Regions from separate parts of the Streptomyces sp. SD15 genome, predicted to be linked through region 1. Evidence: riboswitches for the same ligand, from Rfam matches in the RefSeq annotation. Region 1 holds a riboswitch; each other region holds the start of a gene.
What was found. Region 1 has a riboswitch for cobalamin ahead of ACX28W_RS36035 (energy-coupling factor ABC transporter permease). Riboswitches for the same ligand answer to the same signal wherever they lie in the genome.
Positions count from the first base shown of each region.

Region 2: another riboswitch for cobalamin. It lies ahead of ACX28W_RS21310 (ribonucleoside-diphosphate reductase subunit alpha); the one in region 1 lies ahead of ACX28W_RS36035 (energy-coupling factor ABC transporter permease).
Region 3: another riboswitch for cobalamin. It lies ahead of ACX28W_RS32820 (cobalamin biosynthesis protein); the one in region 1 lies ahead of ACX28W_RS36035 (energy-coupling factor ABC transporter permease).

Region 1 is NZ_JBTLMO010000054.1:26,082-33,214, reverse strand. Features, by position in the region: gene ACX28W_RS36055 (hypothetical protein) at 1-43, opposite strand, end outside; gene ACX28W_RS36050 (energy-coupling factor ABC transporter ATP-binding protein) at 118-981, opposite strand; gene cbiQ (cobalt ECF transporter T component CbiQ) at 978-1,727, opposite strand; gene ACX28W_RS36040 (energy-coupling factor ABC transporter substrate-binding protein) at 1,733-2,110, opposite strand; gene ACX28W_RS36035 (energy-coupling factor ABC transporter permease) at 2,107-2,796, opposite strand; cobalamin riboswitch at 2,827-3,009, opposite strand; gene ACX28W_RS36030 (DUF1775 domain-containing protein) at 3,138-3,893, shown strand; gene ACX28W_RS36025 (hypothetical protein) at 4,032-4,226, opposite strand; gene ACX28W_RS36020 (DinB family protein) at 4,467-5,054, opposite strand; partial or broken gene ACX28W_RS36015 (helix-turn-helix transcriptional regulator) at 5,118-5,721, shown strand; gene ACX28W_RS36010 (ABC transporter substrate-binding protein) at 5,842-6,954, shown strand; gene ACX28W_RS36005 (LysR family transcriptional regulator) at 7,066-7,133, shown strand, end outside.
Region 2 is NZ_JBTLMO010000020.1:103,907-111,039, forward strand. Features, by position in the region: gene ACX28W_RS21300 (hypothetical protein) at 20-463, opposite strand; gene ACX28W_RS21305 (ribonucleotide-diphosphate reductase subunit beta) at 549-1,577, opposite strand; gene ACX28W_RS21310 (ribonucleoside-diphosphate reductase subunit alpha) at 1,577-3,964, opposite strand; cobalamin riboswitch at 4,087-4,221, opposite strand; gene ACX28W_RS21315 (GNAT family N-acetyltransferase) at 4,284-4,802, opposite strand; gene mctP (monocarboxylate uptake permease MctP) at 4,968-6,578, opposite strand; gene ACX28W_RS21325 (DUF3311 domain-containing protein) at 6,575-6,838, opposite strand; gene ACX28W_RS21330 (YbdD/YjiX family protein) at 7,017-7,133, opposite strand, start outside.
Region 3 is NZ_JBTLMO010000043.1:41,470-48,602, forward strand. Features, by position in the region: gene ACX28W_RS32800 (lysozyme) at 131-880, shown strand; gene ACX28W_RS32805 (inorganic phosphate transporter) at 1,061-2,293, shown strand; gene ACX28W_RS32810 (hypothetical protein) at 2,306-2,527, shown strand; gene ACX28W_RS32815 (hypothetical protein) at 2,574-2,732, opposite strand; cobalamin riboswitch at 2,859-2,999, shown strand; gene ACX28W_RS32820 (cobalamin biosynthesis protein) at 3,118-4,059, shown strand; gene ACX28W_RS32825 (cobyric acid synthase) at 4,056-5,564, shown strand; gene cobN (cobaltochelatase subunit CobN) at 5,561-7,133, shown strand, end outside.

The DNA.
Region 1 (7,133 bases):
ACACCTCGCAGCCGTCGCCCACGCAGTCGTGGGCCGCGGCCACCTCGGGAGAATTCCTCGCCGGCCACGGCGAGCATCTCCTGCCCGTCCACCACGACCGGCCGTGCCTGCGGCGCGTCAGCCATCGGCCGGTATCCGAGGCGTGGTCTGGGCCACGGCCAGGGCGGCCAGCTCGTCCGCCGTGCGCGGACCGGGTTCCGCGTCGGCCAACTGTCCCCGTGCGCGGAGCAGTTGCGCCGCGGCGATGCCCCATGGCAGCCGGAGCCCCGCCTGCTGGAGGAGATCCGTGCGGGCCAGTGTCCCGGCCGCGGGTCCCATGCGTACACCGGACGGGGTGAGCAGCGCCGCGTCGTCGGCCCAGCGCAGGGCGAGGTCCACGTCGTGCGTGGCCATCACCACGGTGGTGCCGCTCCTACGGAGGGCGTCGAGGGTGGCGAGCAGCCGCTCCTGACCATCGGGGTCGAGCCCCGCGGTCGGCTCGTCGAGGATCAGCACGCGCGGCCGCATCGCGACGGCACCCGCGATCGCGGTCCGCTTGCGCTGCCCGTACGAGAGCAGATGCGTGGGCCGGTCGGCCAGAGCGGTGATGTCCAGGGCGGCGAGCGCCTCGTCGACCCGCGCCCGCACCTCGGGGTCGGGCAGGCCGAGGTTCAGCGGCCCGAACGACACGTCCTGGGCGACGGACGCGGCGAACAGCTGGTCGTCCGGGTCCTGCACCACCAGCTGGACCGTGGTCCGCAGCCGGGTCAGGCCCTTGCGGTCGTAACGGACCGGGCGGCCCTCGACGGTCAACTGGCCGGTGCGCGGCCGCAGTCCGCCGCTGAGCAGCCGCATCAACGTGGTCTTGCCGCTGCCGTTGCGGCCGAGCAGAGCGAGCGCGCGTCCTTCCCGCACCTCGAAGTCGAGGCCGTCGAGCACGGGCGGGCCGTCCTCGTACGCGAAGGACGCGCCGCAGAGTGCGACGAGGGCGGGCTCGCTCATGTCAGCGGCCTTTCGAGTACGAAGGTGAGTACGGCCACGGCTGCGAGCAGCGCGAGACTCGCGGCCGTGAAGCGGACGGAGACGCGGGCCTCGGGCACCAGAACGCGCAGAGTGCCGTCGTAGCCGCGTCCGGCGAGCCCGGCCTGCAGCCGCGTCGCCCGGTCGAAGGCCCGGACGAACGCGGTGGCGCCGAGCCCGGACAGGGAGCGCCAGGTGGCGGCCCGTGTGGTGTGCCCGAGCCGGGCGGCCTGCGCGTCCCGGATCCGGCGCACGGAGTCCAGGAGCAGGAAGCTCATCCGGTACGTCACCAGCGCCACGTCGATCACGGGCGCGGGCACCCCGGCCCGCACCAGGCGCGGCAGCAGGTCGGACATCGGCGTGGTGAACGCGAACAGCAGCACGCCGAGCGAGGCGGCCGAGGTGCGCAGCAGCAGTTCCCCGGCGCGCACCGGCCCCCCGTCGGCCAGGGTCACGAACCCGTCCGGGCCGCCGACCTGCACGAGCAGCGTGACCGCTCCGGTCACACAGAAGCCGAGCGGAACGCGGTAGGCGCGCCAGAGCCGGCGCCAGGGTACGCCCGCCGGGCCGAGCAGCACGGCGAGGGCCGTGACGAGCACGAGAGGGGCTCCTGGCCAGGGAGGCAGTGAGATCGCGAGCAGGGTGAGCCCCAGCCCGAGCACGGCTTTGTCCACGGGGTGGCGGCGGCGCCAGTGGCTGCTGTGCGCCGCCGCGTCGATCGGCAGCACGGGTCTCAGGCCCGCCCCGCCGTGGATTTCCCGGTGGTCTGCGTGCCCGTCCCGGCAGGGGCCGTTCCTTCGTGAGCCCGGGCTCGCAGCTCGCCCTGGCGCCGGCCGCGGCGCAGGCCGAAGTAGTAGGCGAGGACGCCCGCGCCGATCGCGGCCTGGAGGGCGAACAGCGCCGACTCGATCTCGCCGGACGGCGGTTCGTACAGGGGCGAGAACCAGGGCTCGTAGTCCGGATCGATCTCGGTGATCGCCGTCTCCGCCTCGGCGTCGGCGCCGGTGAACGGCTCTTCCTTGTGGTCGCCGAGGCCGAGGGCCAGCGGCAGGACCGCGAGCGCGGCCACGAGGAGCAGCAGCAAGGCGTTGATCTTCGTGTTTCTGCTCATCGGGCCACCGCCTCGGTCTTCTTGCCGGCCAGCAGGACCCCGACCCGGGTCAGCTCACCCTTGCTGGACTGCACCAGCAGCCGCATCACCAACACCGTGAGCAGCCCCTCGCTCACCGCCAGCGGGATCTGGGTGACCGCGAAGATGGAGCCGAACTTGCCGAGCGCGCCCAGAAATCCGCTGCTGGGGTCGGGGAACGCGAGCGCCAACTGCACGCTGGTGACGCAGTATGTGGACAGGTCGGCGACGAACGCGCCGAAGAACACCGCGACCATCAGCGGCACGTCGAACCGCCGCAACAGCCGGTAGATCGCGTACCCGGCCCAGGGCCCGACGATCGCCATCGAGAAGACGTTGGCGCCGAGCGTGGTCAGGCCGCCGTGCGCGAGCAGCAGCGCCTGGAAGAGCAGGGTGATGGTGCCCAGCACCGCCATGATCGGCGGCCGGAACAGGATGGCGCCGAGCCCCGTGCCGGTGGGATGCGAGCAACTCCCGGTCACGGAGGGCAGCTTCAGCGCGGACAGGACGAACGTGAAGGCTCCGGAGGCGCCCAGGAGCAGGGTGCTCTCGGGATGCTCCCTGACCTCACGGGTGAGGGACCGTACTCCGTGGACGACGAATGGCGCTGACGCGACGCTCCAGGCGACCGCGTGCGCAGGGGGCAGAAAACCCTCGGCTATGTGCATGGCTCAGCAGACCCTCTCCAGCACCTCGTGGATGGTTGACGCGCCTTGGCCGGTCTCCTGGCTGACGGGTACCACCGCCCGTACTCCGCCTTCCCGGGTCCGAGGACCCAGTGGCTGCCCGCGAGGGCTGGAGCCGAACTTCCCGATCACAGTGGCGAGGGCCGCACCGGTATCACACCGGATTTCCCGTGCACCAAGGCGTGGTGACAGTAGTGCGCGCACAGGGAGGGTGACAAGCGGGGCACAGAGGCGTGAAGGCGGCGCATGTGCTCACACCTGGCTCCGAGCCTTTGCCTGCGCTTGAATTCACCGACCACAGTCCGTGCACAAGGGAGCCACAAGTGTCGCGCCTCACATCGCCGTTCAGCCTTCGCCGTACCGGCGTCCTCACCGCGGTCGCGCTCGCGGTCGCCGTCGCCACCGCCGGACCGGCGGCGGCCCATGCGGAGGTCGAGGCGGAGGGCGCCCGTGCCCTCGACCAGAACGTCGCGCTGACCTTCACCGCGGAGTCGGAGACCGGCTCCGCCGGGATCAGCAAGCTGGAGGTGATCCTGCCCGAAGACATCACCCCGCAGGACATCTCCTACAAGGAAGGGCCCAAGGGCTGGAAGCTCGCGCCCACCAACCGGGGGTACATCGTGTCCGGGCCGAAGCTCGCGGTGGGCGAGGACGCCGAGTACGTCGTCACCGTACGGCAGTTGCCCGACGTCAAGGTGCTGGACTTCAAGACCCTGCAGACCTACAGCGACGGCCAGGTCGACCGCTGGATCGAGTTGGACGACGAGGCGAGCGGGGACGGCCACGGCCACGGCCATCCGGCACCCCGCTTGGAGCTGAAGCCCGCCGCCCCCGGCGCCGAACCCATCAGCCCCAGCCCCACCGGACAGACGACGACGGCCACGCCCACGCCCTCGCCCAGCACCGGCTCGGGCGAGCCCACCTCCGGGGAGTCGTCGGCGTCCGCGGAACCGGTGGCGAAGGAAACGGACGACGACGGTATGTCCGTCGCCGTGCCCGTCGGTATCGGCATCGCCGTCCTCGCGATCGGCGGCGCGGTGTGGTGGCTCAGGAGCCGTCGCGGCGGCGCCGCCGCCTGACGGCCGCAGCCCCCTCGTACGAAACCTCCCGCCCAGTCCCCAGCAGTAGCTCGTGGCACAGGCAGGGGCGGCGGTGATGGAGTCACAGCGCCGCCATCACCCGGCGCGAGATGTGTCCGTGCCGCCGTGAGGTGCCGTTCAACCTTCTCGACGGCCGGGCCGCTGCCGGCGGGGGGCGGGCCGCGGAGGGGAGGCCTGGTGGATGCGGCGGGCCAGTGCACCGAACCGGTGGAAGACCTCACGCCCCGCCCCGGGGGACAGGACCGCACCGTGCAGCGGCCGGCCCGGCACCCCGGTGACCACCACCGCCCGCAGGCGCTCATCGGCGGCCACCAGCCGGGGCGCGGCCGCGCCCAGCGACGGAGCCCACGTCCGGTACGCCCGCTTGTGGACCTGGGAAGACGGCGGCGGCCTGTACGGCTCAGCATCGTCGACCCGTACAGGCCGCTGCCCGACCGCGGAGGAGCTGTCCTGGCCGCACGTCGGGGCCGGACACGTCCCGTCAGCCGATCGTGCTACGGCGCTGTCATCGACCAGGCGGCGAGTTACGCCTTTGCAGTCTCGATTTTGCGGTCATGAGTTTTCCCCAGAGGTGCGGGGTTTCGTGTGCAGGTAGAGGTCGCGCAGCAGGCAGACCTCGGACAGGTGGTGGATCAGTTCGCGGTGGATGTGCAGCACCAGGTCGGCCATGGGCAACTCGGGGAAGGGCTCCTTCGCGCCGACCGGGACCCGGAGCCCGGCGTCGCCGAGGCCGCGCACCCCGGCCAGCCAGATGTCGAGTTGGGTCTCGAGCTGGTCGAGCGCGGTGGCCGCGCTACCGGCGTACTCCCAGGTCTCGTACGACGCCGCCGGCGCGCCGAAGTGCGCCGCGTTGCGCGCGGCGAGCACGCCGACGATGACGTGACCGAGGCGCCAGGCGATCGTGGTGAAGGCCGCGGGGACCGGCTGGGGGGAGGTGTAGTCCATCGTGAAGTCCCCGGCACCGAGCTGCACGGGTGCCGTCGAGCTGCCGCGCGGCTGCACGCTCCAGACGTCCGGTACCGGCGACCAGAAGTATTCGTCGTCGGTGAGGCCCTCGAGCCGGGCTCGGAGCTGGTGGTTCCAGTGGAACTCCCACTGCTCGCGCAGCGTCCGGTTCAAGTCGAGTTCGTTTGCGTCCATGGCGCCCACCCTGACACCTCTAGCGGACAGGATCGGTCCGCTATCTCTGGCAGGGTGGGCGCCATGGACGTGGCAAGCGGTGACGAGCGCGGTACGACGGAGCGGGTGCTCACCCTGCTCGGGCTGCTGCAGCAGCGCCAGGTCTGGACCGGACCCGAGCTCGCCGACCGGCTCGAGGTAACGCCGCGCACAGTACGGCGCGATGTCGAGCGACTGCGCGCCCTTGGCTATCCCGTGCATGCCAGTCAGGGTGTCGGCGGCGGCTACCAATTCGGTCCGGGGCAGGACCTGCCGCCGCTGCTTCTCGACGACGAGGAGGCGATCGCCACCGCGGTCTCACTGCTCGCCGGCGCGGGTGGCGCGGTCGCCGGCGACGCCGCACTCCGGGCGCTGACCAAGCTCGACCAGGTGCTGCCCACCCGGTTGCGACACGAGGTACGCGCGCTCGCCGGCTCGGTGGCACTTTTGCCCGCGCGCGGCGCCCGACACGGCGACGTACGTGCAGGAGGGCGTGGCGAGCCGGGTCTACCCGCACCAGGCGCGCTTCCTCGTGCACGCGTCGGCCGACACGGTGCGCGCGCAGATTTCGGCGTCGGCGGCCGTCGTGCGACGACGCGGGAGCGAGCTCTGCGAGGTGCTCAGTGGCGCTGCCGGCCTCGATGCCGTCCGGCATGGTCACCCAGGTGCGCCCGCCACGGCGAGATGAGATGAACGCGTACTACCGGGCCTTGCCACTCTGCGATCCGGGCAAACTACCACCGAATCGTCACACGGGAGACGCCAACGCATGAATACGCCACCATCGCCACCTGGAGCGGAGCGGACTGACGGATCATCCGTCCAGATCGGCGCTCTCGTTCCGCTGACTCGGCCTGGCTGGGTCGAGGCAGGCCAACACTTGCTCGCCGGCCTCGAGCTGGCCGTTCGCGAAGTCAATGACGCCGGCGGGATCGCCGGAAGACCACTCGAGCTGGTGGTCCGAGACACCGCGGCTGATCCACAGAGGGCCGCGGCGGCCGTAGACGAATTGGCTCGCCTGGGCGTGGCTGCCTTGGCGGGGGAGTATCACAGCGTCGTCGCTCGCGCCGCTGCCGCCAGGGCCGACGCCCTCGGCCTGCCGTTCCTCTGCTCGTCAGCGGTTCTCGACGCGCTCACCGAACAGCCGACGGAATGGGTCGCGCGCCTCTCCCCGCCGCAGTCCCGCGGCTGGCAGATCTACGCAGACTTTCTCCTCAGCGCGGGCCACAGCCGAATCGCCGTAGCAGCCCAGCCGAGTGTCTACTGGGCATCTGGGGCCCGCATTCTGCGGGACTGCCTCGCTCCACGCGGCGGCACCGTCATCGAACTCGACATGCGCGCGCTCGCCCCCACGGCCGTGTGCGACGAACTCGTCGACCATCGCGCGACAGCCCTCCTTCTTCTGGTCGGCCACCCGGAGCCGGCAGTGTCGATCGTCAAGTCTGTCCGCCGCGACCAGCGCCTCGCCGAGATCATGATTGGTGCTCCGGCCGGGCAACCGGAGTTCGCCGAATGGGCGACGTTGCTGGGCGACGACAGCGCCGCGATCCCGTTCTTGCGCTACCTGCCCGAGCGCCTCAGCCCACTCGGTGCACGAGTTGAGACGGCCCTGCGCGAGCGGCTGGCCGAAGCGCCCTCCTTCGTCGCCTTCGAGGGCTACGACACGGTCGCCGTCCTCGCCGATGTGCTGCGTTCTCACGGCACGGACCGGGCGCGCACTGCCGAATCCTGGCCGCGCGTTGCAGTCGAAGGCACCCGCGGGCAGATCCGGTTCTCCCGCACGCCAGGCATCAACGTGTGGCAATGGGCTTGGACGCCGATCCAAGTCGTTGATCGAGATCCGGCGGAACCCGATCGCTTTCGGATCCTTCACGCCGGCTGAGAGAGCACGGAGGTCCGACTGCCCAGATCTGTCCGAACTTGAGGCTGTCTACCTGCACAACCGATCCTCCGCGCGCCACAACGTTCAGTTGTGCACGCCTAGGGTGAACCAGTGGACACCGAGGCATTGCGATCGTTCGTCCGGGCGGCCGAGCTCGGACAGTTGCAACATGCGGCCGA
Region 2 (7,133 bases), on a different contig from region 1:
CGGCGTATCGACCGTCAGCTCAGGGCTTCGTCACCACCACCGTCACCGTCCACTCCTGAAGGCCCTTGCACGACACCCGGCCCGGCTCGGTGGCGCACAACGGCCGGGACGAGCTGAGCTGTGCCGTGCCGGCCGAGACCGCCTCGAAGGCGGCGACGGCGTCGCCCGGCTGGATGACGATGCCGCTGTTGGTGGCCTCCAGGCCGCCGCCGCTGACCTTGACGGGCTCCCACGGCCGACTGGTGGTCCCGTCCAGGGCGAGACGGAGCACGCCGCCGGTCGTCAGACAGAACGTACGGCCGGTGTCAGCGGCGCCGAGCTCCGCCGGTGGTGCCGGGCAGCTCGCGTCGGTTTTCGTGGGGGACGGCGACACGGTGCCGCTGCCGGCCTCGTTGCCGCAGCCCGCCACGAGAAGCGTCAGCGCCACGAGGGCGAGGATCCGGTGCTGGGTCGTACGGCGCATGGGGTGACCTCCTTACCGCTTGGACGTGCCACCCGCGCCGCGGGATCCACCGGATCCTCGCCTGGTCGGAATGTGACGACAGGGCCTAGAAGTCCTCGTCGAACCCGACCGAGCCCTCCACCGCCACCTGGTACGCCGAGGGGCGCCGCTCGAAGAAGTTGGTCAGTTCCTGGACGCCCTGGAGCTCCATGAAGGAGAAGGGGTTCTCGGAGCCGTACACGGGCGCGAAGCCCAGCCGCTGGAGGCGCTGGTCGGCGACGCACTCCAGGTACTGGCGCATCGATTCGGTGTTCATACCCGGGAGACCCTCACCGCACAGGTCGCGCCCGAACTGAAGCTCGGCCTCGACGGCCTCCCGGAGCATGTCGGTCACCTGCTGCTGAAGCTGGTCGTCGAAGAGTTCCGGCTCCTCCTTGCGGACGGTGTCGACCACCTCGAACGCGAAGGACATGTGCATGGTCTCGTCGCGGAACACCCAGTTGGTGCCCGTGGCCAGGCCGTGCAGCAGCCCCCGCGACCTGAACCAGTAGACGTACGCGAAGGCCCCGTAGAAGAAGAGCCCCTCGATGCACGCGGCGAAGCAGATGAGGTTGAGGAGGAAGCGGCGGCGGTCGGCCTTGGTCTCCAGGCGGTCCAGCTTCTCCACCCCCTCTGTTCCATCAAATGCAGCCATCCACTTGAAGCAGAACTCGGCCTTCTCGCGGATGGACGGGATGTTCTCGACGGCCGCGAAGGCCGCCGCCCTGTCCTCCGGATCGGGCAGGTAGGTGTCGAGCAGCGTCAAGTAGAACTGGACGTGCACGGCCTCCTCGAAGAGCTGCCGCGACAGGTACAGGCGCGCCTCGGGGGAGTTGATGTGCTTGTAGAGGGTCAGGACCAGGTTGTTCGCCACGATCGAGTCACCCGTCGCGAAGAACGCGACCAGGCGGCCGATCATGTGCTGCTCGCCCGGCGACAGCTTCGCGAGGTCGGCGACGTCCGAGTGGAGGTCGACCTCCTCGACGGTCCAGGTGTTCTTGATCGCGTCCCGGTAGCGCTCGTAGAAGTCCGGGTAGCGCATGGGGCGGAGCGTCAGCTCGAAGCCGGGGTCGAGAAGATTCTGGGTGCTGGGCATTACTGGCAGGCCTCGCAGGACTCGGGGTTTTCGAGGGAGCAGGCGACGGCGTCTTCGTCGGGCGTCTGCTGTACGGGGATCGTGGCCTGCGCCCGGGCGGCGCGGGCGATGCGTGTCGCCGGGCGTGAGCGCAGGTAGTACGTCGTCTTCAGGCCCTGCTTCCAGGCGTACGCGTACATCGAGGAGAGCTTGCCGATGGTCGGCGTCTCCAGGAAGAGGTTCAGCGACTGGGCCTGGTCCAGGAACGGCGTGCGGGCGGCGGCCATGTCGATGAGGCCGCGCTGGGGGATCTCCCACGCCGTGCGGTACAGGTCGCGGACCTCCTGGGGGACCCCGGTGAAGCCCTGCACCGAGCCGCTCGACTCGCGCAGCGCCTCCCGGGTCTGCGCGTCCCACACGCCGAGCTGCTTCAGCTCGTCCACCAGGTAGGAGTTGACCTGGAGGAACTCGCCGGAGAGCGTCTCGCGCTTGAAGAGGTTCGACACCTGCGGCTCGATGCACTCGTACACGCCCGCGATGGAGGCGATGGTGGCCGTGGGCGCGATGGCGAGGAGGAGCGAGTTGCGCATGCCCACGGTGGCGATACGTTCCCGCAGGGCGGCCCAGCGCTCCGGCCAGGTCAGTTCGACGTCGTAGTGGTCGGGGTGGAGCACGCCGCGGGCGGTCCTGGTGCGGGACCAGGCGGGCAGGGGGCCGTTGCGCTCCGCGAGGTCGGTCGAGGCCTCGTAGGCGGCGAGCATGATGCGCTCGGCGATCCGGGTGGAGAGGGCCTTGGCCTCGGGGGAGTCGAAGGGCAGGCGGAGCTTGAAGAGGACGTCCTGGAGGCCCATCGCGCCCAGGCCCACCGGACGCCACTTGGCGTTGGAGCGGCCCGCCTGCTCGGTCGGGTAGAAGTTGATGTCGACGACGCGGTCGAGGAAGGTGACGGCGGTGCGGACGGTGGCGTCCAGACGCTCCCAGTCGATGCCGTCGCCGACGACGAAGGCGCCGAGGTTGACCGAGCCCAGGTTGCAGACCGCCGTCTCGCCGTCGTCCGTGACCTCGAGGATCTCGGTGCAGAGGTTCGAGGAGTGGACGGTGTGGCCGGGCTCCGCCGTCTGGTTGGCGGTGCGGTTGGCGGCGTCCTTGAAGGTCAGCCAGCCGTTGCCGGTCTGCGCGAGGGTGCGCATCATGCGGCCGTAGAGGTCGCGGGCCGGGATGGTCTTCTTGGCCAGGCCGTCGGCTTCGGCCTTGCGGTAGGCCGCGTCGAACTCCTCGCCCCACAGGTCGACCAGCTCGGGCACGTCGGCGGGGGAGAAGAGGGACCACTGCCCGTCGGCGTCGACCCGGCGCATGAACTCGTCCGGGATCCAGTGCGCGAGGTTCAGATTGTGCGTACGGCGGGCGTCTTCGCCGGTGTTGTCGCGCAGCTCCAGGAACTCCTCGACGTCCGAGTGCCAGGTCTCCAGGTAGACCGCGGCGGCGCCCTTGCGCCGGCCGCCCTGGTTCACCGCGGCGACCGAGGCGTCGAGGGTCTTCAGGAACGGGACGATGCCGTTGGAGTGTCCGTTCGTGCCGCGGATCAGCGAACCGCGGGAGCGGATGCGGGAGTACGACAGGCCGATGCCGCCCGCGTGCTTGGAGAGCCGGGCCACCTGGTGGTAGCGGTCGTAGATGGAGTCCAGCTCGTCCAGAGGGGAGTCGAGGAGATAGCAGGACGACATCTGCGGGTGACGCGTGCCGGAGTTGAAGAGTGTGGGGGAGGAGGGGAGGTAGTCGAGGCGGCTCATCAGGCCGTAGAGGGCGGCGACTTCGTCGACGGCGCGGGTCCCCGTTTTTGGATTGAGCACAGTGTCCTCGGCCAGACCGCTCGCGACCCGGAGCATGAAGTGCTGCGGGGTCTCGATGACGCGCCGGGTGATCGGGTGCCGGAGCAGGTAGCGGCTGTGCAGGGTGCGCAGGCCGAAGTAGCCGAAGCGGTCGTCCCCGTCGGTGTCGATCAGTGCGTCCAGGCGGCCCGTGTGCAGGCGTACGAACTCTGCCGTGCCGTCGGCGATCAGGCCCTCGCGGTGGCCGACGGCGACCGACTCGGAGAAGGAGCGCACGCCCTGCGAGGCGGCCTCGGCGGCGATGCTGACCGTCAGCAGCCTGGCGGCCAGCCGCGAGTACGCGGGGTCCTCGGAGATGAGGCCCGCGGCCGCCTCGGTGGCCAGCTCGCGCAGCTCCGTGTCGTCCGCATGCGCGGACCGGCCGCGCAGCGCGGCGGCGGCGACCCGGCCAGGGTCGGCGTCGGGGAGGTCGGCGGTGAGGTCGGTCAGGGTACGCAGCAGCGTGGTACCGGGACCGTCCTTCTCCACCGGGGCCTGCTCCGTGGAAGCTGAAACCGGATCGGCTGGCGCGATGGTCACTGGGGGCTCTCCCTCGCTCGGCACGGGGCCAGGGGAAAGCGGCGGGGCACACGAGCGCGCACGGCGTCGCGTCCACCAGCCCATTCCACGAGGCCCGGACGTCGTCGGCGCCCGGGCCGGGTGGCCGGGGCGCGCTGTCGACAGGTCCTCGGACTGAAACTCGTACGCGAATACATACGTATGCGCACAAGTACACCGTTGCGGGACAGTTCCGGATTCGCACCGGATTCCCCTGCGACGACAGCGAGCACGAGCATACATCTAGTGCCGGGTCGCGGGAGCACCCCCACATGTTGTGTCACGGCGGCCTCAGAGGGGGCTACGGAGTGTGCTGGAGCGTCAACTCGTAGGTGATCAGGAGGAGGTCGTCGAGGTGCGGGATGGGGTTCCAGTCGCGCTCGGGGGTACGGGTGAAGCCGAGGCGCGCGTAGATGCGGTGGGCCGTGTGCATGGTGCGCTGGGTGGAGAGCACGACGCGTCCGCAGCCTTCGATGGCGCGTGCGCGGTCGACACAGGCGCGTACGAGGGCCTCGCCGACGCCTCGGCGGCGGGCTTCCGGCGCGACGGCGAGCATACGGATCTCGGCCTCGCCGGGCCGGGCGATGTCGGCCATGGGTCCGCCGGCCGGGACGAAGGTCACGCCGCCCCACACCTGGTCCCGCTCCGTGGCGACCAGCACCTCGGCCGCCGCGGCCCGCTGCGCGACGTCGCGCAGCTGCCCGAGGTACCCGTCGCTCTCGCCGAAGTCGAGCAGTCCGTCACCGAGATAGGCCTGCGCGGTGATCTCGCCGACGCGCTCGTACTCCTCGGGCCGGGCCCGCCTGATGACGATGTCCATGCCGTGCAGTGTGCCGCAATCCTTTAGCCCGTCCGGCGTTTGAGGACGAGGCCGTTCAGGCCGAAGCGGGGGTCTGGGGGCGGCAGCCCCCAGGGATGGGACGGGTAGGGGCGGCGGGGGCGAAAATCCGCCCCCGCCGCCCCTACCCGCATCCGCACCCGGTGGCTAGTGAGCCGCGCCCGCCGTGGCCGGCGGCAGCTCCACCGCGACGCCCGGCTCCCCCGCGTCCGCCGTGTAGTCCTCCGGAGACGTCTCGTCGACGCCGTCAGGGGCCTTGAAGGCACGCAGGGCGAAGGTGAGGACGACGGTCACGATCACATTCAGCACGAACGCCGTCAGGCCGATGTAACCGATCTCCCCGATGCCGGGGATCTCCTTCGAGCTGCCGCCGAAGTGCTTCTGGGTCGGGGACGCGACGCCGTACGCGGCGAGCGTGCCGTAGAGCATGCCGACCGCCCAGCCCGCGAGCAGCGCCCAGCGGTGGAACCAGCGCGTGAACAGGCCGCCGACCAGGGCCGGGAAGGTCTGCAGGATCCAGATGCCGCCCAGGAGCTGGAAGTTGATGGCGACCGTCTTGTCCATGGTGAGGACGAAGGCCAGCGCGCCCACCTTCACCAGCAGGGAGACCAGCTTGGAGACCTTGGTCTCCTGCTGCGGGGTGGCGTCCGGCTTGATGAAGTCCTTGTAGATGTTGCGGGTGAAAAGGTTCGCGGCCGCGATGGACATGATGGCGGCCGGGACCAGCGCGCCGATGCCGATGGCCGCGAAGGCCACGCCCGCGAACCAGTCCGGGAACATGTTCTCGAAGAGCTGCGGGATGGCGAGCTGGCCGTTGGTGACCTTCACCCCGGCCGCGATCGCCATGAACCCGAGCAGGGCGAGCAGGCCCAGCATCAGCGAGTACAGAGGGAGGATCGTGGTGTTGCGGCGGATCACCTCGCGGCTGCGGCTGGAGAGCGTCGCCGTGATCGAGTGCGGGTACATGAACAGCGCGAGCGCGGAGCCGAGCGCGAGGGTGGCGTAGGTCCATTGCCCGGCCTCGGCGGGGACGACCCCGCCCGCGCCGGCCGCCGTGTACTTGTCGTTCGCCGCCTTGAAGATCTCGTCGAAGCCGCCCAGCTTGATCGGGATGTAGATGATCGCCACCGCGATGACGATGTAGATCAGCGTGTCCTTCACGAAGGCGATGAGGGCGGGGGCCCGCAGGCCCGACGAATACGTGTACGCGGCCAGCACTCCGAAGGCGATGAGCAGCGGCAGGTCCTTGATGAACCAGTTCGTCCCCTCGCCGCCGCCGACGCCCATCACGTCCAGGACGGCCTGGATGCCGACCAGCTGGAGCGCGATGTACGGCATCGTGGCGAGGATGCCGGTCACGGCGACCGCCAGCGACAGGCCCTTCGAGCCGAAGCGCCCGCGCACGAAGTCCGAGGTCGTCACGTATCCGTGCTTGTGCGAGACCGACCACAGGCGGGGCAGGAAGGTGAAGATCAGGGGATAGACCAGGATCGTGTACGGCACGGCGAAGAAGCCGGCCGCGCCCGCCGCGTAGATGGCGGCCGGTACGGCGACGAAGGTGTACGCCGTGTAGAGGTCACCGCCGAGCAGGAACCAGGTGACCCAGGTGCCGAACGACCGTCCGCCCAGGCCCCATTCGTCGAGGCTGTGCTCGTCGTCGGCCTTGCGCCAGCGCGCGGCCAGGAAGCCCATGACCGTGACGGCCAGGAAGAAGAAGATGAAGACGGCGAGTGCGACGCCGTTCACGCCGTCGTTCATGCTTCGGGACCGCCCTTCGGAGTGGTGCGGGCGCGCTGGTCACGCTGCCACAGCTGGTACGCGATCACCGTGAGCGCCGTGGATACGAGCACCCACAGCATCTGGTACCAGTAGAAGAACGGGATGCCGATGAAGGTGGGGTCCGTCTTGGCGTACGAGCCGACCCACAGCATCGCCACGAAGGGGGCGAACAGACACAGGACGATCACGACGCGGACCGGTGTCACCACCGGTGGCTTCACTTCGGGCACATCTGACATTCGGCGGCTCCGTCCCCTCACTGGGCACCTGTGATCGCTTGTGATCACCTGCGTAACGCGCAGGCAATCTAGGCGACGTCACACACAAGCGGAACCCCTCGTCCGTATATCGGTCCTAGGGGCAGCGCTTTCGTGCGGTCGGGGGCGGATTCGTGCCGTCAGCAGCGGATTCGTGTAGTCAGCAGCAGCGGAACCCCTCTCGCGGGTCCTTCTCCTGGCGGTCCGTGCGCATCCGCTCGAATTCGCGCCGGGACGGCACGCAAGCGCCCGGATGGCCCCTACGGAGATGCGCTAC
Region 3 (7,133 bases), on a different contig from region 1:
CGTCCGGAAGGTCGCATATCGCCATAGATCCCCCCTCCGGCAGCGATTGGCCGACGACCGACGGGCTGCCGATGATCTTCAGTTAATCTCTGGGGGATTTGTCGTGCACACTGCCATTCCGGGGGGAAATGTGGCTCGTGATCACAAACCATTCCGTCGTCATGCCCGCGTCATCGCGGCATCGGCCACCGTGGCGGCGCTGACCGCCGGGGGGACCGCCCTCGCCGGGTTTCCGGTCTCGGCGGCGAGCAAACCCAAGGGACATGACGTCTCCTCACACCAGAAGAACGTCAACTGGCAGAGTGCGAAAGCAAAGGGCGCCCGGTTCGTCTACGTCAAAGCGACCGAGTCCCACACGTACCGCAATCCGTATTTCAGCCAGCAGTACAACGGGGCGCGCAACACGGGGATCATCCGCGGCGCCTATCACTTCGCGCTGCCGAACAAGTCGTCCGGCACCGCCCAGGCCGCGCACTTCGTGCGCAACGGCGGCACCTGGCGCGCGGACGGCTGGACGCTGCCGCCCGCGCTCGACATCGAGTACAACCCGTACAGCAAGAAGAAGTGCTACGGCCTGAGCAAGGCCAAGATGGTGAGCTGGATCAAGGCGTTCAGTGCCGAGGTCAAGCGGGAGACCGGGCGCCGTCCGGTGATCTACACGACCACGCACTGGTGGAACACCTGCACCGGCGGCAGCCGCGCCTTCGCCGCGAACCACTCCCTGTGGCTCGCCCGCTACGACTCGGCGGACGCGGGGACACTGCCCGCCGGCTGGTCGTTCTGGACGTTCTGGCAGTACGACAACAGCGGCACCCTGCCGGGTGACCAGAATCTCTTCAACGGATCCCTGACTCAGCTCAAGAAGTTCGCCAAGGGCTAGCGGAGCCCAGTATTCCGCCTCCGTTCGAGTCACAGGGCCGCCCCTCCGGCATCATCGCCATCACAAGCGGAGGGGCGTTCCGCCGTTTGAGACACCCCAAAGCCTGCCTCAGTTCATCTTCCGTTCACCCAGGTTGCCTACGGTCCCCCTGCCACTGACGTCCAAGAGAAGCCTGGGTAAATGGAACACATCACGCTGCTCCTTGCTGTCGTGATCGTGACCGCTCTCGTGTTCGATTTCACGAACGGTTTCCACGACACTGCCAACGCGATGGCGACGACCATTTCGACCGGTGCTCTCAGACCCAAGACGGCGGTGGCCATGTCCGCCGTGCTGAACCTCGTCGGTGCGTTCCTCTCCGTGGAGGTCGCCAAGACGATCTCCGGCGGGATCATCAACGAAGAGGGCATTCGCACCGAAGTGATCTTTGCGGCGCTCGTCGGCGCCATCCTGTGGAATCTGCTGACCTGGCTTCTGGGTCTGCCCTCCAGTTCCTCCCACGCACTCTTCGGCGGCCTCATCGGCGCCGCGGTCATGTCGGCCGGCTGGTCGTCGGTGAACGGTTCGACCGTCGTCACCAAGGTGCTGATCCCCGCGGTCGCCGCGCCCATCGTGGCCGGACTCGCCGCGATGCTGGCCACCCGGCTGACGTACCGGATCGGCAACCGTGCCGACGAGAAGGCGACCGCCAAGGGCTACCGCGCGGGCCAGATCGCCTCCGCCGGACTGGTCTCCCTGGCCCACGGCACCAACGACGCGCAGAAGACGATGGGCATCATCACCCTCGCTCTGGTCACCGGCGGTGTCATCGCCCCGGGCTCGAACCCTCCCGTCTGGGTCATCGTCTCGGCCGGTGTGGCCATCGCGCTCGGCACCTACCTGGGCGGCTGGCGCATCATCCGCACCATGGGCAAGGGCCTCACCGACCTCGCGCCGCCGCAGGGCTTCGCCGCCCAGACCAGCGCCGCGAGCGCCATCCTGGCCTCCTCCCACATCGGCTTCTCGCTCTCCACCACCCAGGTCTGCTCCGGCGCCGTGATGGGCTCGGGCCTGGGCCGCAAGGGCGGTGTCGTCCGCTGGTCGACCGCGACCCGGATGTTCGTCGCGTGGGGCCTGACGCTGCCCGCCGCCGGTCTGGCCGGCGCCTGCGCCGAGTTCCTGACCAAGCAGGGCACGTGGGGCATCATCCTCACCGGCGCGCTGCTCGTGGCCGGCTCCGGCACCATCTGGACGCTCTCCCGCCGCCAGCCGGTCACCGTCGACAACGTCAACGAGGTCGCCGCCGAGCCCGCGGGCGTCGTCACCACGGCGATCGCCGCGGTCACCCCGCCGCCCGCCGGCACCGTCACCGACGACCTGAAGGCCACCATTCCGTCCCCGGGCACGGAGCCCACCCAGCCGGCCACGGTGTAAGGAATCAACAGCATGCACATCGACTGGGCAGCCCTGGGCTCCGTCTTCGGAGTCAGCCTCGTGACCACCGTGGCCCTCGTCGGCCTCTTCACCCTCGGCATCGTCGGCCTCTCCAAGCGCGAGTCGGCGTCGGCGCAGGGCGGCTCGGCCACGCTCGCGGTCACCGGCGCGTACGTCTGCTTCGCGGCGTGCGCGGCGGCGGTGTCGTACGGGATCTATCTGATCGTGGCCTGACAACCCGCGCGCTCCTGGCCGCGCCACACGCCCCTCGCCGCCCTGTTCATCGGTCGCCCTTTCCGGGCGCTGGTGAGCAGGGCGGTTCCTTTTCCGCGTCGGCGGGAAAGCGGCGGGACAGCTCGGCGTACCGCTCCCGTACCTTCGCGCAGAGCGTCGTGCCGAGCGCGAGCCACGACTCGTCCGGGCCGTCGGCCGACATCATCCCGGCGACGTTTACCACTGCTCGCGCCAGGAATTCATGCCAACTCGGTCTCGGCGGGCAGGTCGGCGTGGTGGCGGTGTGGGCCTCGGCACACTCTCCCCGCGCAGGTCAACAGCAAGTTGACGGGTCTTCCAGCCCCGTGGTGGACTGCCGGAGCCAAGTACGGCGACAGGAGAGGAAGCCGGTGTGAATCCGGCGCGGTCCCGCCACTGTCACCGGGGAAGGAAGTCCCCGGGAGCCAGGAACTCTCATCGCCGTCTCGTCGAACCAGGGCGTGGACACCCTGAGTGAGGACATATCGCCATGCGCGGCTGCCCAAGTGCGTTGTCTAGGACGCGAACGACCCGAACGACGGTTGTGCCCGACCTGACGGCCGGCTGAACCGATGCGTGCCGATCGCGTCTTCGCGTACGGCGCCGCCGCCGGACTCATCGGTGACCTGCTGCTCGGCGATCCGCGCCGCGGGCATCCGGTGGCCGCGTTCGGGCGGGCCGCCGGTGCCGTGGAGCGGGTGCTGTGGCGCGACCACCGCGGGTGGGGCGCGCTGCACACGGCCGTGTGCGTGGGCGGCGCCGCCGGGATCGCGGCGCTCGCGAGCCATTCCGTACGTCGATCTCGTACCGCTTCCGTCGCGCTGACCGCCGCCGCCACCTGGGCCGTCGTCGGAGGGACCTCCCTCGGGCGGGAGGCCCGGACGATCGGCGACGCGCTCGCGGTCGGTGATGTCGAGGCGGCCCGGGAGCGGCTGCCGCATCTGTGCGGGCGGGATCCCCAGGCTCTGGACGCGGACGGCGTCGCGCGGGCCGTCGTCGAGTCCGTCGCCGAGAACACCTCCGACGCCGTCGTGGGGGCTCTGGTGTGGGGGGCCGTGGGGGGCGTTCCCGGGCTGGTCGCCTTTCGTGCCGTGAACACGCTCGACGCCATGGTCGGGCACAGGTCCGCCAAGTACCGGCGGTACGGGTGGACTTCCGCGCGGCTCGACGATGTCGCGGGATGGCCGGGGGCGCGGCTCACGGCCGTACTCGCCGCTGCGGCCGGAGGGGATCCGCGGGGCGCCGTGCGCGCCTGGCGTGCGGACGCCGGCAAGCATCCGAGTCCCAACGCCGGGCCCGTGGAGGCCTCGTTCGCCGGGGCGCTCGGGGTGCGGCTCGGCGGGACCCTCTCGTACGGAGGAAGGGTCGAGCACCGGCCCGTACTCAATGACACGGGTCGCGCCGTCCGAGTCGACGACATCGAGCGGGCGGTACGGCTGTCGCGGCGCGTGAGCCTGCTCGCGCTCGGCGTGTGCACTGTCGGACGGATGCTATTCAAGGGAGACAAGTCATGAGCGGCGGTCTCCTTATCGCCGGCACCACCTCCGACGCCGGCAAGAGCGTCGTGACCGCCGGGATCTGCCGGTGGCTGGTGCGGCAGGGTGTCAAGGTCGCGCCCTTCAAGGCGCAGAACATGTCGCTGAATTCGTTCGTGACGCGTGAGGGCGCCGAGATCGGGCGGGCGCAGGCCATGCAGGCGCAGGCCGCGCGCGTCGAGCCCACCGCGCTCATGAATCCCGTACTGCTCAAGCCCGGCAGCGACAGGAGCAGTCAGGTCGTCCTCATGGGCAAGCCCGTGGGTGAGATGACCGCGCGTGGCTATCACGGCGGGCGGCAGGAAGCCCTCCTCGGGACCGTGCTGGACTGCCTCGCCGCATTGCGGGGCACGTATGACGCGGTGATCTGTGAGGGGGCCGGCAGTCCTGCCGAGATCAATCTGCGGCGGACCGACATCGTGAACATGGGGATCGCCCGGAATGCCCGGCTGCCCGTGCTCGTCGTCGGCGACATCGACCGCGGCGGCGTGTTCGCCTCGTTCTTCGGCACGGTCGCGCTGCTGAGCCCGGAGGATCAGGCGCTCGTCGCCGGGTTCCTCGTCAACAAGTTCCGCGGCGATGTGTCCCTGCTGGAACCCGGGCTCGACATGCTGCACGGCCTCACCGGGCGCCGCTCGTACGGCGTGCTGCCCTTCGCGCACGGCCTGGGTATCGACGAGGAGGACGGGCTGCGGGTCTCGCTGAGGGGTGCGGTGCGGGAGTCCGTGGTCGTTCCCCCCGTCGGCGAGGACGTGCTGCGCGTCGCCGTCTGCGCGATCCCCCTCATGTCCAACTTCACGGACGTGGACGCCCTGGCCGCCGAGCCGGGTGTCGTCGTGCGGTTCGTGGACCGGGCCGAGGAACTGGCCGACGCCGACCTCGTCGTCGTACCCGGAACCCGGGGGACGGTGAAGGCACTGGAGTGGCTGCGCGAGCGCGGACTCGCGGACGCCATCGAGCGGAGAGCCGCACAGGGCCGTCCCGTCCTCGGAATCTGCGGTGGCTTCCAGATCCTCGGCGAGCACATCGAGGACGAGGTCGAGTCGCGCGCCGGTCATGTCGACGGGCTCGGACTGCTCCCCGTACGCGTGCGGTTCGCGCGCGAGAAGATCCTCACCCGGCCCGTCGGGGAGGCGCTCGGCGAGCATGTCGAGGGGTACGAGATCCATCACGGCGTCGCCGACGTCACCGGCGGGGAAACCTTCTTGGACGGCTGCCGGGTCGGCGCCGTCTGGGGCACGCACTGGCACGGTTCGCTGGAGTCGGACGGGTTCAGGCGGGCCTTCCTGCGCGAGGTGGCGGCCGCTGCGGGCCGCCGGTTCGTGCCGGCCGCCGACACGTCGTTCGCGGCGCTGCGCGAGGAGCAGCTGGACCGGCTCGGCGATCTGATCGAGGAACACGCGGACACGGACGCGCTGTGGCGGCTCATCGAGTCCGGCGCGCCTTCAGGACTGCCTTTCATTCCACCGGGAGCGCCCGCATGAGCACAGTGTTGTTGTTGTCGACCGCCGACACGGATCTGCTGGCGGCCCGTGCCTCCGGCGCCGCGTACCGGATCGGCAATCCGACCCGCGTGGATGTCGCGGGCGAGCTGCCCGGACTTGTCGAGGGCGCGGACATCGCCGTCGTACGGCTGCTGGGCGGCAAGCGCGCCTGGGAGGACGGGCTCGCCTTCCTGAAGGCGTCGGGCATTCCGACCGTGCTGCTCGGCGGGGAGTCCGTACCGGACGCCGAGCTGATGGCCGAGTCGTCCGTGCCGGCCGGTGTCGTGGCCGAGGCACTGCGCTATCTCGTCGAGGGCGGCCCGGACAACCTGACCGAGCTGGCCCGCTTCCTCTCCGACACCGTCCTGCTCACCGGCGAGGGCTTCGAAGCGCCGCGGAAGATGGCCGAGTACGGCGTCCACGGCGAGCATGCGTTCGTCGAGGGCCGCCCGACGATCGGCGTGCTCTTCTACCGGGCGCACGAGCTGTCCGGCAACACCGCCTTCGTCGACACGCTGTGCGACGCGATCGAGGCACGAGAGGCCAACGCCCTTGCCGTGTACTGCGGTTCGCTGCGCGGCGCCGACGCGGGACTGTACGAGATCCTCAAAAAGGCCGACACGCTGGTCGCGACCGTGCTCGCGGCGGGCGGCACACACGCCTCGCAGGCATCCGCAGGCGGTGACGAGGAGGCCTGGGACATCGGGGCGCTCGGCGACCTCAACGTCCCTGTTCTGCAAGGACTTTGCCTCACCTCCTCGCAGGCCGCGTGGGAAGCGTCGGACGCCGCCCTCTCCCCCATGGACGCGGCGATGCAGGTCGCGATCCCGGAGTTCGACGGGCGGCTCATCACCGTGCCGTTCTCCTTCAAGGAGCAGGGCCCGGACGACGTTCCGGTGTACGTCGCCGACCCCGAGCGGGCCGCGCGCGTCGCCGGAATCGCCGTACGCCACGCCCGGTTGAAGCACAAGCCGAACGCGGACAAAAAGCTCGCGCTCGTCTTCACCGCCTACCCGACCAAGCACTCCCGGGTCGGCAACGCGGTGGGGCTCGACACGCCCGCCTCGGCGGTGCGGGTGCTGGACGCCCTCAAGGACGCGGGGTACGTGGTCGAGGGCCACCCCAACAACGGCGACGAGCTGATCCACCGGCTCATCAACGCCGGTGGCCACGACGTCGAATGGCTCACCGAGGAGCAGTTGGCGGCCGCTCCCGCACGCGTTCCGCTCGCCGACTACCGGGCCTGGTTCGACAAGCTCGACCCCGAGCTGCGCAACGGCATGCTCGAGGCGTGGGGCGAGCCGCCGGGCTCCCTCTACGTCGACGGGGACGACATCGTGCTGGCCTCCCTCCAGTTCGGGAACGTCGTCGTGATGATCCAGCCGCCGCGCGGCTTCGGCGAGAACCCGATCGCGATCTACCACGACCCGGACATGCCGCCGTCGCACCACTACATGGCGGCGTACCGGTGGCTGGAGAATTCTTTCGGCGCCGATGCCGTCGTGCACATGGGCAAGCACGGCACGATGGAATGGCTGCCGGGCAAGGGCCTGGGGCTCAGTGGCGGGT